2 regions of the Ruegeria sp. CDSA020 genome follow, and region 1 is predicted to be linked to the other one. Evidence: riboswitches for the same ligand, from Rfam matches in the RefSeq annotation. Region 1 holds a riboswitch; the other holds the start of a gene.
The links. Region 1 has a riboswitch for cobalamin ahead of AC2FJW_RS05695 (CbtB domain-containing protein). Riboswitches for the same ligand answer to the same signal wherever they lie in the genome.

Region 1 (6,915 bases):
CTAGCACTTTGCCCAGATGCTGGGGTGTGACAGCTGAATGCGCCATGAAACCAAGCAGAACACCATTCCACGCCTCGACACTGGCCGAATGGCAAAGAGTGTTATTCTGTCCGAAAACATCTTGTTTCATGCGCGGGATCCAATCCATTTGCGATTTATTACTTTATTCGATTTAGCAGAGAGTCAGGCGGGGTCGTATCAGTATCGGCCCTGCTCTCGAATTGGTGAAAAGCTGTGTGTGGAAAACGTGAAAAAATCCGCCGATTCAACGGCATGTTTCAGCAATATGCCGCCTAGTAAGGCATTGTGTTTCAATCTTCAAATGGGTTCTTAGCGTTCAAGACTGCTGCAGTGTCCGCTCCGAACTGTGGCGGAGCCGTCCGATAGGTTACCGGTGTCCGCGACAATTTCAGCGGGTTTCCGATCAGTTTTACCTCGGCTGGGGCGGCCTGCATTGCGATCTGCATTTGCCGCGCCGCGACCTGCTCGGTGTCAAAAACCTGATCCAGGGTCTGGACCGGCCCAACTGGTACTTTGCGTGCCTCAAGTTCTGCGATGACGGTTGTGGTATCATATGACTGAACCGCAGGGCGCAAAAGGGCGTTCAACGCATCCCGGTTTTCCAGCCGCGCCGGATTCGTCGCAAAGCGGACGTCATCCGCCAGATCAGGTTGGTCGATGAATTCGCAGAACCGGCGGAACTGACTGTCATTACCTACAGCAAGGATCACATGGCCATCAGCGGTTTCGTAAACGTCATATGGAACGATATTTGGATGACCATTCCCACGGCGTTGTGGCACATTGCCGGATGTCAGATAATTCACGCCTTCATTGATCAGCCACGCAATCTGGGAATCGACCAGAGCCAGATCAATTTGCTGTCCCTCTCCGGTCTGGTCCCGATGGCGCAATGCTGCCAAAATGCCAACGCAGGCATACATACCGCACATGACATCAGCGATACCAACGCCAACTTTCATCGGCGCCCCTTGGGGATCGCCGGTCAGAGACATGACACCGCCATAGCCCTGCGCCATCAGATCATATCCGGGCTTTGATGCGTTAGGCCCATCCTGCCCATAGCCTGAGATCGAACAATAGACGAGGCTAGGGATTTCCTGCGAGAGCGATTTGTAATCCAGCCCGTATTTCGCAAGCCCGCCGGGTTTGAAATTCTCGATCAGGATGTCCGCAAACGAGGCCAGCCGCCGAATTTCCGCCTGACCTTCGGGTGTGGTGATGTCGATGGCGACCGATTTCTTGTTGCGGTTGGCTGACATGAAATAGGCACTAAGATCTGATGGAAACCCGTCGGCATCTGCGACATAGGGTGGGCCCCACTGGCGCGTGTCGTCCCCTTTAGTAGCAGGGTTTTCGATCTTGATAACGCTGGCACCCAAATCGCCCAGCAACTGTGTGCAGGTCGGTCCGGCCAGAATGCGAGACAGGTCCAGAACCTTGACGCCCTTCAGCGGTCCTTCAGATCCGGCCATCATATCCTCCGCGATCAATCTCAGCAGCAATTACGGTGAACCTATCAGACTTGGTTGCCGCTTCCAGAGCATCCCTCAGTTCGGCGCGGGTGCGCACCGTGTGACCATTCCCGCCGAAGGCCCGGCCAATAGCTGCAAAGTCGTGGCGGTCGAAATCGACGCCTACGTTCCCCATTTGCCGCTGACGCTGTTTCAACTCGATCAGGGCAAGGCTGGCGTCGACGAACACCAGGAAAATCGGGTTACCACCCATCTCGGCAACGGTCGACAGTTCTCCGGCGACCATCAGGAACCCGGCATCGCCGGAAAAGCTGATGACCGGGCGCGTGGGTTCGGCCAGTTTCAGCCCGACGGCCATTGGCAGAGCGCAGCCCATGGTGCAGAGCGCCGAAGACTGGATCAGCCCGCGTTCTTCGGAACATCCCCACATCTGGCTGAGAAGGATGCGATGTGCGCCACTGTCAGCGGTAGCCAATGTCTCGGCAGGAAGAGCCGCGCGGGTTTCCGCAATTACCGCGGCGGGACCCCATACGTCATCAGTAGGGAAGGCTCGCGCCAGGGCGGCCCGAACCTGTTCGGGCTCGCCGCCGGGCCAGGTGGCGCGGGCAGGGTTGCCCTTTGCAATGGCCTCGAGGGTCGCGCCGGTATCAGCCACCAGGTTCAACCCGGCCTGATGCATGTAGTGATCGTTTGGAACCGCTGAAATGTCGATGACGCGCTTTTCTTCGGGGTCCCAAATCTCGCGCCAGCCTGGGCGCATTTCGATCGGGTCATAGCCCAGACACAACACCAGATCGGCCTGTTCAACCAGCGGCACCAGATGGGTGTCAGCAAGCGGCGACAGGCCCGCGCCGCCAAGGCACAGTGGATGATCCTCGGGAACCACGCCCTTGGCCTTGTAGGTTGTCACAAAAGGAATGCCAAAATGTTCAAGGAACGCCTGCACCACATTGCGCGAGTCGTCATATAGAACATCCAGGCCGATAATCGCGATGGGCCGTTCGGCCTGTGCCACCCAGCGGCGGGCTTTTTCAACGCAATCCCCCTCGGGCGCGACGGCGGCAGGTTTGACAAGACGGCGGCGTTTGACATCGGTCACAGGCGCATCCGCAACCGAAATCGGCACGTCGATATGCACCGGTCCTGGGCGCGGCTGATTGGCCAGCGACACCGCTTTGTCTGCGATAATATCCGCGCCTTTGGCGGTCAGCATGAACGTCCCTTTGGTGATCGAGCGATAGACCCGTGCGTGATCCATGACCTGATGGGTGTATGTCAGCGCCTCATCTGCGTCGACACAGCCGGTCAGCACGATCATTGGCACCCGGTCCTGCAACGCATTGGCGACCACATTGATCCCGTTCATCGCGCCTGGGCCGAGCGTGGCCACCAGAATGGCCGGGGCGCCGTCGCGGTGATGCACCGCCTCGGCCATAAAGCCGGCCGCGTTCTCGTGTTTGGTCAGGTGAAAGGTTATCCCCGCCTTTTCCAACGCATCCACTAGGGTCAGCACCTCGCCACCTGGCATGCCAAAAGCGTGACGGCAGCCAGCCTCATAAAGCCGTTGGGCCAGAATGTCCGCAGCGCGGGGCGACGAGTCCTGCATCAGTAAAGCTCCGAAAACTGTTTCAACGCAGATTGCGGAGGACAGACCCGGACGCAAGGCGCATCACGCCAGTGTGACTATTTGACAGCGGCTTCGGCCACGATCTGAAAGGTGTCATCCAATTCCTGGGCAATGTCCCTCAGGGGGTCTCCGCCCTCATAGATATAGGGCGCGAATACAAAGCTGGGCGTTTTATAGGACAGGGTGGCGGTGCCGTCTTCGTTTTCGGTCACGTAAAACCGGATCGGTGCTTCGATCATTGCGCGCACCGAGGTTTCCAGCACGCGCACCGCATATTCATTGTTGAAGGCGCCGATCACCAGATTGCCTGGGATTGTAATCCCCCGCGCGGCGGCGGCTTTGGTGGGGCCGGCCTGCGTGACCACGATCAGACCGTTTGCCTTAACCGCCGATTTGGTGTCCGAGACCAATTCATCATAGCTTTTGCCTGTTGGATACACGGCCCATCCCGAGAGCGGTTCGTCGGCCCAGGCGGGCAGAGCCAGCAGGGCGAAGACAGTCCAAAGCAGTTTCATCCAGAGGCCTCCTTTTAAGGTGTCTGCAGGAATCCTGCCAGAAATGTGAGGACGTCGCACTCACAATCTTGTGCGCATTCGGGATTGCGCCGCGCCGCTTAAAGCCGCAGAAACGGGCGCAGGACGAAGGGAAAGGTCTGGATCGGATGCGCCTGATGATCTGCAAAACCTGTGGCACCGCACGCGATCGGGCGGCCGAGGTGCAGGCTGTGAAGGACGCACTGAAAAGGGCTGGATTGACGGATCAGGTCGAATTGAGCGAACACGCCTGTTTCAGCAGCTGCGCGGAACCCACGGCGCTGGCTATACAGGCGCAGGGGCGCGCATCTTATGTGTTTTCGGGTGTCGATGTGGTGGCGGATGCCGCGGATATCGCTGAAACTTGCCGTACTTACCTGAACAGCCCGCAGGGCTGGATCGAAGACGCCCGACCCTGCGGGCGGCTTCGGATGTGTTTGCGTGCGCGTATTCCGGCGCTTTAGTCGACCTGAACCGTAACCGCAGCACGAACCGGCACGTTATCGACCGAAAGCGGGCTATGGCTGTTGGAATTCAGCGAAACCGAAACCTCGACCTCGCCTTTGGGCAACTGATCAATATGCATCCAACTGCCGTAAAGCCGGGCGAGCTTTTCTCCGTTGATGTAAACATGCGCGTGCCCTTCGCCTGCCATGTCAGCGGTAGATGCGTTCTGCGGTGCGAAGGTAAAGTTTTTTGGCATGACATGCAGGTTCCAGCCAGACATAGGATCCTGTGTCAGAGCGATGTCCAGTGTAGGTGCATCTGCGCCTGCCGGTAGGTTCAGGGCCGTGGAATGATCGTGGGCCATGGTCTCAGTGTGTGAGGCTCCGTGAAGAGACGGATCAGAATGGTCGTGGCCATCAAATGTGACGCCATTTGCAGCAGCGATTACAAATCCTGCACCGCCACCAAAGACCAGACCGATCACGAATAGAGCAAGTGAACGGGTCATTGTATTTCCTTGAAAACATAGGGAAACGCGCCGAGTTTACCCCCAGCGCGTTCAATCGAAGTGCGATCAGGCCGTTGCTTCGGAAGGTTGCGCTTCTTTCTGCCAGAAATAGCCAGCGAACGCGCCAACCAGAACCCATGCAACCAGACCGATTCCAAAAGCTCGTGCCGCGAACAACGCGCCAATTTCAGTCGGCACAGGGCCGGTGAAAACATCGGGCTCGGGTGCACCGATAAGATGTGGCACCAACAGAAGTACCGCGGCGATCACATAGCTGATCAGGTTACCTCCAAAGGCGATCAACCACATGGCGACAAGGGCTGCTGCAACTGTTGCGAACCACCAGACCTGACGTGCATAGACATCGGCTGCCGCGACACCCGGCACTTCGGGCGCCAGGGTGAAACCTGGTGCAAGGTGGAAGGCGATAAATCCGGCCAACCCCCAAAGGACGCCGGTCCGGCCATCAATCTGATGTCCTTGACCTTCGGCTACCGACATCAGCGCAACCATCACCAACGCATAGCCGGTATAGGTCAGCATGGTAAAGATGACACTCAGCGCATCGCGCGTCAGTTCAGAGAACATGCGCGGCAGTTCGGGATGAGCCGATACGGTCTCGGCCCCGAAATGCACCAGCTCACCGGATTCATAAAGCTCGGCATGCAACAATACTGGTTGCACAAATACCAACTGCAGCAAGGCGGCAATCAGCCCCGCTGCAGCACCAGCGAACAACGCGCTGGTCAATATACGACTGAACACGGTCTTAGTGGCAGGGGAAGCCGGTCGCGTGACGCACGTCATGCGCTGCATCATGCAGGGCCGCTGCCTGAACGTGACCGGTCAGCGTGATGAGACCCAGACCCAGAACCACTGCAAACATGACCGGAACAAAGCCTGTACGCGCGGCGGATGCTGTTTTCGTTTGTGTTGCCATTTTGTATTCTCCTCTGCCGCCGCACCCGACGGCCGGTGTTTCGTTTTTGCGCCTGGCAGGTCTCCTGGCTTGCGGGTCGATGCCTCTGTTCGCCTTCCCCCCGGAGAACCGGGAGTGGCTGGTTGAACAGGGGCTCTCCGCTTACAGTCGCGGGGGCGGCTTTGGAGTTGACCACCGAGGCAGTCGCACCAAATTCCCTCTTAGCATCCGGATTTCTCCGGCAGGACCAGACACCCCCATTTAGCCGCTATAGCTGTGGCGGTGCAATCATCATTTGCGACGTATTGTGTCAGATTATGCGCTTTTTCAGCAAATAAATATCCATGATCCAACCATGGTCGGCACGGGCATGGGCGCGACGGTCCAGAATCTGCTGCGCAACCTCGGCCAAAGGGCCTTTGATCAGGATTTCCTCTTTCATGCCGACATATGCGCCCCACCAAATGTCCAAGTCTTCCATGTCCAGGTTTTGGAAGGAACATTCGCCATCCAGCATCACCGCCACGTTTTCTGCGGTTTCCGGCCATCCTTCGTCCCGGATGCGACGACCAGTTGTTACGATATAGGGCGCGCCCAGTTCGTTGATCGGAATCGCATGGGCCGCCGTCAGCGCTTGCAGCGCTGTGATGCCGGGAATCACCCGTGTTTCTGGCTGAGGGGTCAAACGTGCCGCGATTCGCAGCGAACTGTCATACAGCGACGGATCCCCCCAGATCAGCAGCGCCACATGGCGGGCCTTCGGGTGGGCTGCGATGGCCTCCTGCCAGCGCAATGCAATCGCGTCGTGCCATTCGTCCACTCCGCGTAAATAGCCATCATCGGCACGGCGTTTGGGAATGTCGAAATACGCGATTTGCGGAGGGGTATCCGCGACCTGAGCGATGATCTGCTCGCGCAGCCCTGCCAGATCGGCCTTGTTTTCGCCCTTGCGGGGGATCAGGATCAGGTCCGCCGAGCGGATCGCCTGCGCCCCTTGAAATGTCACATGATCCGGGTTGCCGGTGCCAATACCGATCAGCGTCAAGTCAATCATTTTCGAACTCTGCCAGAGGTCCATACAGGATCAGGGCCGGGGCGGTGCCGATCTCGGTTTCCAACTGCTGCGATAAGGCGCCGATGGTCGAGCGTTGCAGTTTTTGATCGGGGGTCGAGACGGATTCGGCCATCAAAGCAGGTGTATCCAGCGGCAGGCCGTGCGAATGCAGGGCGCCAACCAAAAGGGGAAAGGTGCGCTTGCCCATAAACACGACGGTCGTAGCCTGTGGATCAGCCAGTGCTGCCAGGTTCAGATCTTCGGGCAGTTTGCCACTGACATCGTGGCCGGTGACGAATTGCACGCGCCGCGCGGTCAGTCGCCGGGTCAG
Region 2 (6,915 bases), on a different contig from region 1:
TTGCCTGAACACGTTACCGATGGGTGCGCGCCTGCCACCCTGATGGTTTCCTGTATCTGAACACAGGCAGAACAATGTCCAAAACACTTTCGGACCTGGGATGGTCCTCTCATTTTGCAGCCCAACATGCTGTGAACCCTACCTGCACACCGCATCGCATCAACGCCGTCCATCGTGATCGCCTGATCGGCCTGAATGCGCTTGGCGGCACATCTGATCTGACCCCTGACCGATCAACCGGCGAATTTGCGGTTGGCGATTGGGTCCTTGCGGATGATCAAAACCGCATTCGGCATCTTTTGGAGCGCAAAAGCCTCTTGCAACGCCGGGCCGCAGGCACCGGTGCGCAGGTTCAGCTGATCGCGGCGAATGTGGACGTGCTGTATATCGTCAGTTCCTGCAATGCCGATTTCAATCTGGCCCGGCTTGAACGTTATCTGGCACTGGCGCATCAGGCCGGATGCTATCCGGTTGTTGTCCTGACCAAGGCCGACAGCTGCCCTGACCCAGAGAGCTATGCCAGTCAGGCCAGTTCGCTGGCTCGGTTTCTGACCGTTCTAACCGTCAACGCGCTGGAGGCGTCAGAGATTGATCCGATCCTGTCCTGGTGCCCTGCCGGGCAAACTGCTGCTTTGGTCGGCTCATCCGGTGTCGGCAAAACCACATTGGCGAACGCCATGACTGGTCAGGCCGGGACAACGGCGGGGATCCGCGAGGATGACGCACGGGGTCGCCACACCACGACCCATCGTGCGCTTCACCCGATGCGAAACGGGGGGTGGCTGATTGATACGCCAGGAATGCGCGCCCTGCGTTTGATGGATGCCCAAGACGGCGTGGATGAGGTTTTCTCCGACCTTCTGGAATTGGCTGCAACGTGCCGGTTCTCAGATTGCCAGCACCAGGCCGAACCCGGTTGTGCTGTGCAGGAGGCGATTGCCAATGGCGTGATTGAGCCCGACCGGTTGGCGCGCTGGCACAAGCTTCGGCGCGAAGATCAGAGGAATTCCGAGACCCTCGCGCAGTCACGGGCACGTGACAAAGCCTTTGGCAAAATGGTGCGATCCGTCATGCACGACAAAAAGTCCCGCAGCAGACACTAAGCGTGACAAAAAGGCGCCTCGTTTTCAGGCAATCAACCGGGGCCAAACCGCCCGGTTTCTGCGGGCAAAAGCGCCAATATGACCGATCTCAGGCGCTCCGAATTCATTCGGAGACAACAGATGTCGCCGCGCCTTCGGCCCATACAGATCGGCAAGCCGCCAGACTGCGTCTGGCGGCACCATCTGGTCGTCCTCGAAGGCGAACAGGTCCACCGGTGTATTCGATTGCGCCCATCTCGCTTCGGGCAGAGCGTCACCGATCTGCGGCACATAATTCTGCGGCGCCGTGCACCAGCTGCGCCATTGCCAATAGACCGGGCCCGGCAAATCGGCACCGATCCCCACAGCTTTGCCCGGCAGATACCCCAGTGCATTCACTGCCAGACGCCCGTGGCCGTGCCAGAACAACCACGCCAGCCCGCGATAGGGCCAGGGATGGTCGGACAGAGTAACCAGCCCCGAACATACACAGATCATCCGGTCGATCTGATCAATGTCTGGCTGCACCGGCCCCAGCAAGCCGCCAAGGGAATGACCGATGCTCCACTGCAAAGCGTCCGGGAACCGCCTGCGCATCTCAGCCCGTGCGGCGGGCATGTCGACCAAGGCCCAATCCGCCATGGTCACCTCGGAGGTTTTGAGTTTGTCGCGCAGTGAATGCCCGAAATCGCTGTAGTCATAGGTCAGACAGGCAATACCCTGTTCGGCGGCCAGCCAACGGGCAAAATGCTGGTAATATTCGCGCGGCACTGCAGTTGCGCTGTGAATCACCACGGCGACCTTCGGCTCGGTTTCAGGCAGATACAGCCGCGCCGACAGGCTGGCAGAGCCTGAGGCAAAATCAAAGTCCTTAGTCTGGACGCAGGGCGTGGTATCAAGCATGGCGCTTCCGACAAATTCTGAACTACTCGGTTCACTCAACAATCGGCCCGATTTCGGCCACCAGAGTCAAGATTTCATCAAGATGACCAAACGTCCGGTTTGCACCCCAACAGGTGGCTTGACTCGGGGTCTGCATAGCCGCTAGCGATGTGGTGATGGTTCTTGCCCCGGAATTGGGGCGGGATGAAAAGGGAACACGGTGCGGTCTGCCCCGGCGATGCCGGAAAGGGCCAACTCCGCGACTGCCCCCGCAACTGTAAGCGGTGAGCAATGCCGAAATACCACTGGCCCCAGGGCTGGGAAGGTCGGCAAAGCGACGACCCGCAAGTCAGGAGACCTGCCATCGTATCGAAACCGAAACTCGGGCGGGGTGTCCGGGCAGGTCGTCAGCGCGCTGTCACACCTGATCCTCACCCTTCGTCCTGCGCGCGGAGGGCGCATTATGATCTGGAAGACAAAAACACACGAATTCACCGCAACCATCTGTCAGAGGACCGGGAAACCCTGCCCCGCCCTTGCCCGAATGGCACGCGCCATGGCCGAGGCGATGGCGACGGCAAGGCCTGCGACATCCAAAACATTCGAGGTCGAAGGCACCAGCGATCTGACCCATTGCACCGAAGGCTGCACGGCCCGCTTTCGGGCCCAGTCAGAACAGATCAGGGTCTATTGCGGCACCAGCACGGACACGCCGACAGAAAAGCTGGACGCCTATGGCGACATGATGTTCGGGCCGGAGTTCATCCAGAAATCCGCTGGTTTTCTGTCAGAACCACCCTGTGCGATGCTCGACGTATCGACCCTGCCGCCGCGCAGCGACAGTATTCCGTATCAAGTGTCTGCCTGATTCAGGGAAGGGTTCGGGCCGGCAACCCCGCCCAGTCCTTTTGCGCGTCGGTTTCCACCGCGCAGGGCCGCACCGCACGCAACCGCCGAAGCGCTTGGCCAGGCGCTTCGCCGCATTCCACCATTAGCCGCATCACAACCATCCCCGAGCGTCCGCACCCACCGCGGCAATGCACCAGCACCTTGCCGCCACTGGCAAGGACATGTTGGGCGGCGGCGCTGGCTTGCGGCCAAAGCGCCTCAACCTCAGGCGTGGGGGCGCCGAAATCGGAGACCGGAAGGTGGACCCAGGCAATCCGTTCGCGCTGCAGGTCCTCCTCGATTGAACGCGCGCCGGAGTGCTGGAACTCATCCGAGGTCGTCATCGAGATGACCAGGTCCGGCGCCCAATCCCGGATTACTGCGAAATCCCCAGCATAATCGCCCGTGACACCCGGCAGTGGGCACAGAGCGATCTGCCCTTTGCCCAATCCAAGAGGGTGAATTGCAAAACTCTCCAACACAGCTCCTTTACCTGCATCACCACATGGGGCTAAAGCCCCTCATGATTTACCGGCTCTGATGCAACTTGCCAAAACGAAATTCCTTTTCGCGCGCGGTGGACGCGGACGGCGGGGGTCTCTACGCTGCAAACCTGACACGAATCCAACAGAGCAGACATGACCGACACGCCCAGCCCCGCCTATCAGGTTCTCGCGCGGAAATACCGCCCGGAAACTTTTGCTGACCTCGTCGGTCAGAACGCAATGGTGCGCACGCTGAAAAACGCGTTCGAGGCCGACCGGATTGCACAAGCCTTCATCATGACTGGCATCCGCGGCACCGGTAAGACGACCACGGCACGGATCATCGCCAAGGGCATGAACTGCATCGGTCCTGATGGGCAAGGCAAGCCCACGACCGAGCCTTGCGGCCAGTGCGAACATTGCGTCGCCATCATGGAAGGTCGCCATGTCGACGTGATGGAAATGGACGCCGCCAGCCGAACCGGCGTGAATGATATCCGCGAAATCATCGACTCGGTCCGATACCGCGCCGCCAGTGCGCGCTATAAGATCTACATCATCGACGAGGTTCACATGCTTTCGACCAGCGCGTTCAACGCGCTGCTCAAGACGTTGGAAGAACCTCCTGCGCATGTGAAGTTCATCTTTGCCACGACCGAAATCCGCAAAGTCCCGGTGACTGTTCTGTCGCGGTGCCAACGATTTGACCTGCGCCGGATCGAACCCGAGGACATGATTGGCCTGCTCAATAAGATCGCAGCGGCTGAGAAGGCACAGATCGCGGATGATGCCCTGGCGCTGATCACCCGCGCGGCCGAAGGGTCGGCGCGCGACGCAACTTCGCTGCTGGATCAGGCAATCAGCCATGGGGCCGGTGAAACCAGCGCCGATCAGGTGCGCGCGATGCTGGGTCTGGCCGACCGGGGCCGGGTATTGGACTTGATGGAAATGATCCTGCGAGGGGATGCAGCAAACGCGCTGACTGAATTGGGCGGGCAATATGCCGAAGGGGCCGATCCGCTATCCGTGCTGCGCGATCTGGCCGAAATCACGCACTGGGTTTCGGTTGTGAAGATCACGCCAGACGCAGCCGAGGACCCGACGGTTTCCCCTGATGAACGTGCTCGTGGTCAGCAAATGGCCGAGGCCCTGCCAATGCGCGTTTTGACCCGGATGTGGCAGATGTTGCTGAAAGCGCTGGAAGAGGTATCGGCCGCGCCAAATGCCATGATGGCTGCTGAAATGGCCGTTATCCGCCTGACCCATGTTGCCGACTTGCCCAGCCCCGAAGAGCTGATCAAGCGCCTGCAGGACAACCCGCCACCGCCTCCGAATGGCGGTCCTGGCGGTGGTATGGCCGTGCCCTCTCAGGCTCCGGTACAAGCGGCATCATCTTCTTACGTGTCCGCAACTAGCAGCCCCGCCGGCGCACCTTCGGCCGCTCTGGCCCATGATATCCAATCGGCGCTGGCACGGTATCCGAGTTTTGACCACGTGGTTGAATTGATCCGCACCAATCGGGATGTGAAACTCCTGGTCGAGGTCGAAAACGGGGTGCGGCTGGTTTCTTACCAACCGGGGCGGATCGAGTTCACCCCGACACAGAACGCACCCACAGATCTGGCAGCGAGACTGGGTTCGTCGCTGCAACGATGGACTGGCAACCGCTGGGCTGTGTCGATTGTGGCCGATGGTGAGGTTGCGACCATCGCCGAGATTCGAGACGCCGCCGAGCTGGCGTTGAAAGCAGAGGCTGAGAAACACCCGTTGGTTCAGGCGGTGCTCATGCAATTTCCGAAGGCTCGCATCAAGCGGATTGAAACACCGGAAGAACGTGCCGCCAAGGTGGAAACCGAGGCGTTGCCCGAGGTCGAAGACGAATGGGACCCGTTCGAGGAAGACTGAAATCGTCCCATCTTACCCAACTGGAAACCTCCCGCGCCCGCCACGGGCCATCGGCTGACGCCGATACCCCTGAGCGGCCTTGGGCCCGGCAGCGCGGGCTTGCCCGCGCTGCCGGGCCCAACGAGAGGAAAGGTCTTGCCAAAGGCCTTGACGACGGGCGGGAGCCAGCTCGGCCCTTGTGCCGCGCCGAGCGCGCCCGTATTTAGGCGTCAAACCGGATATTAGGAGAATACCGATGCTCAAAGGACTCGGCGGCCTGGGTGACATGGCCAAGATGATGAAATCCGCACAGGATCTACAGACCAAGATGACGGATATGCAGGAAGAGCTGAATACCATCATGGTTGTCGGCGAATCCGGTGCAGGGCTGGTCAAGGCAACAGCCACGGCCAAGGGAGAGCTGAAAGGTCTCGATATCGACCCGTCAATCTTTAACGGCGACGACAAGGAAGTGGTCGAAGATCTGATCCTGGCCGCCGTCAAAGATGCTCAGGCCAAGGCCGCAGAACGGTCGCAGGCTGAGATGGCTAAGCTGACCGAAGGTATGGGCCTGCCCGCAGACATCAAGCTGCCGTTCTGATAGGCACTCCTGACGAAATACCGGCCGGGCCCAACTGCCCGGCCCTTATGCAGGAGCAAGCGCAGTGAGTTCGAACAGCGATATCGACAATCTGATCGACCTGATGGCCAAACTGCCAGGCCTCGGCCCACGTTCGGCCCGTCGCGCAGTGCTGCATTTGATCCGCAAACGCGCCCTTCTGCTGACACCGCTTGCGGACGCAATGCAACAGGTTGCCATCACTGCCCGTGAGTGCCTGAATTGCGGCAATGTAGGCACCTCGGATATCTGCGACATCTGCGATAGCGAAGTCCGCGCGACCGGAGAGCTGTGCGTCGTCGAAGACGTCGCCGACCTTTGGGCGATGGAACGCGCCGCAGTTTTCAAAGGCCGCTATCATGTTCTGGGTGGCACCTTGTCGGCATTAGATGGAGTCGGCCCGGATGAGCTGCGCATTCCTCGCCTCAAGGATCGGGTCACAGCCGAGGGGATCACCGAAGTCATTCTGGCGCTGAACGCCACTGTCGATGGCCAGACCACCGCGCACTATATAGCCGATCAACTGGACGGGCAGGTGCGCCTGACCTCGCTGGCGCAGGGCGTGCCGATTGGCGGCGAGTTGGACTACCTGGATGACGGGACGATTACGGCGGCGCTGAGGGCGCGGAAGGAGTTGTAGTTGAGCTTCGACACTTGGTCGAATTCAAATATCAAGTTTACACAAATACTGTATCCAGCCTAACATTCTACGCATCGATTAAGCAGATTTAGAATGCGTTTTTCATATGTTGAGTTATATATTGAGGACCCTGTTCGGATCATCGCGCAAACGATCCAGGGTGGTGCCCTTCCAGCCAACTAAAAGACCGGCGATCACCAGAGCACGACCGGTTCCGTCAAAGCAGCCGCCCTCGGCTTATCCAACCACACGGACTCTCAAAGGCAAGTGCCACGTAATCGACGGCGACACGATCGTGATAAGCGGCACCAAGATCAGGGTTGCCGGAATCGATGCGCCCGAGCTTGAGCATCCCTGGGGCAAGAAATCCAAGTTTGCGCTGATCAAGATGTGCAAAGGCATGGTGATCACAGCCGAAATCAAAGAAGAGGTTTC

Region 2: it holds a riboswitch for cobalamin, as region 1 does, so the genes downstream of both, AC2FJW_RS14295 (hypothetical protein) here and AC2FJW_RS05695 (CbtB domain-containing protein) in region 1, are expected to answer to the same signal.

What each region holds. Positions count from the first base shown of each region.
Region 1 covers NZ_JBXWQK010000003.1:50,533-57,447, forward strand. The annotation lists gene AC2FJW_RS05660 (tetratricopeptide repeat protein) at 1-130, opposite strand, end outside; gene AC2FJW_RS05665 (CaiB/BaiF CoA transferase family protein) at 312-1,496, opposite strand; gene AC2FJW_RS05670 (thiamine pyrophosphate-binding protein) at 1,483-3,102, opposite strand; gene AC2FJW_RS05675 (DUF302 domain-containing protein) at 3,180-3,638, opposite strand; gene AC2FJW_RS05680 (DUF1636 family protein) at 3,707-4,120, shown strand; gene AC2FJW_RS05685 (hypothetical protein) at 4,117-4,611, opposite strand; gene AC2FJW_RS05690 (CbtA family protein) at 4,678-5,376, opposite strand; gene AC2FJW_RS05695 (CbtB domain-containing protein) at 5,381-5,551, opposite strand; cobalamin riboswitch at 5,589-5,797, opposite strand; gene cobF (precorrin-6A synthase (deacetylating)) at 5,841-6,584, opposite strand; gene cobA (uroporphyrinogen-III C-methyltransferase) at 6,577-6,915, opposite strand, start outside.
Region 2 covers NZ_JBXWQK010000007.1:134,453-141,367, reverse strand. The annotation lists gene rsgA (ribosome small subunit-dependent GTPase A) at 75-1,103, shown strand; gene AC2FJW_RS14300 (alpha/beta hydrolase family protein) at 1,128-1,985, opposite strand; cobalamin riboswitch at 2,125-2,344, shown strand; gene AC2FJW_RS14295 (hypothetical protein) at 2,428-2,832, shown strand; gene AC2FJW_RS14290 (protein-tyrosine phosphatase family protein) at 2,834-3,334, opposite strand; gene AC2FJW_RS14285 (DNA polymerase III subunit gamma/tau) at 3,491-5,242, shown strand; gene AC2FJW_RS14280 (YbaB/EbfC family nucleoid-associated protein) at 5,478-5,822, shown strand; gene recR (recombination mediator RecR) at 5,887-6,480, shown strand; gene AC2FJW_RS14270 (thermonuclease family protein) at 6,776-6,915, shown strand, end outside.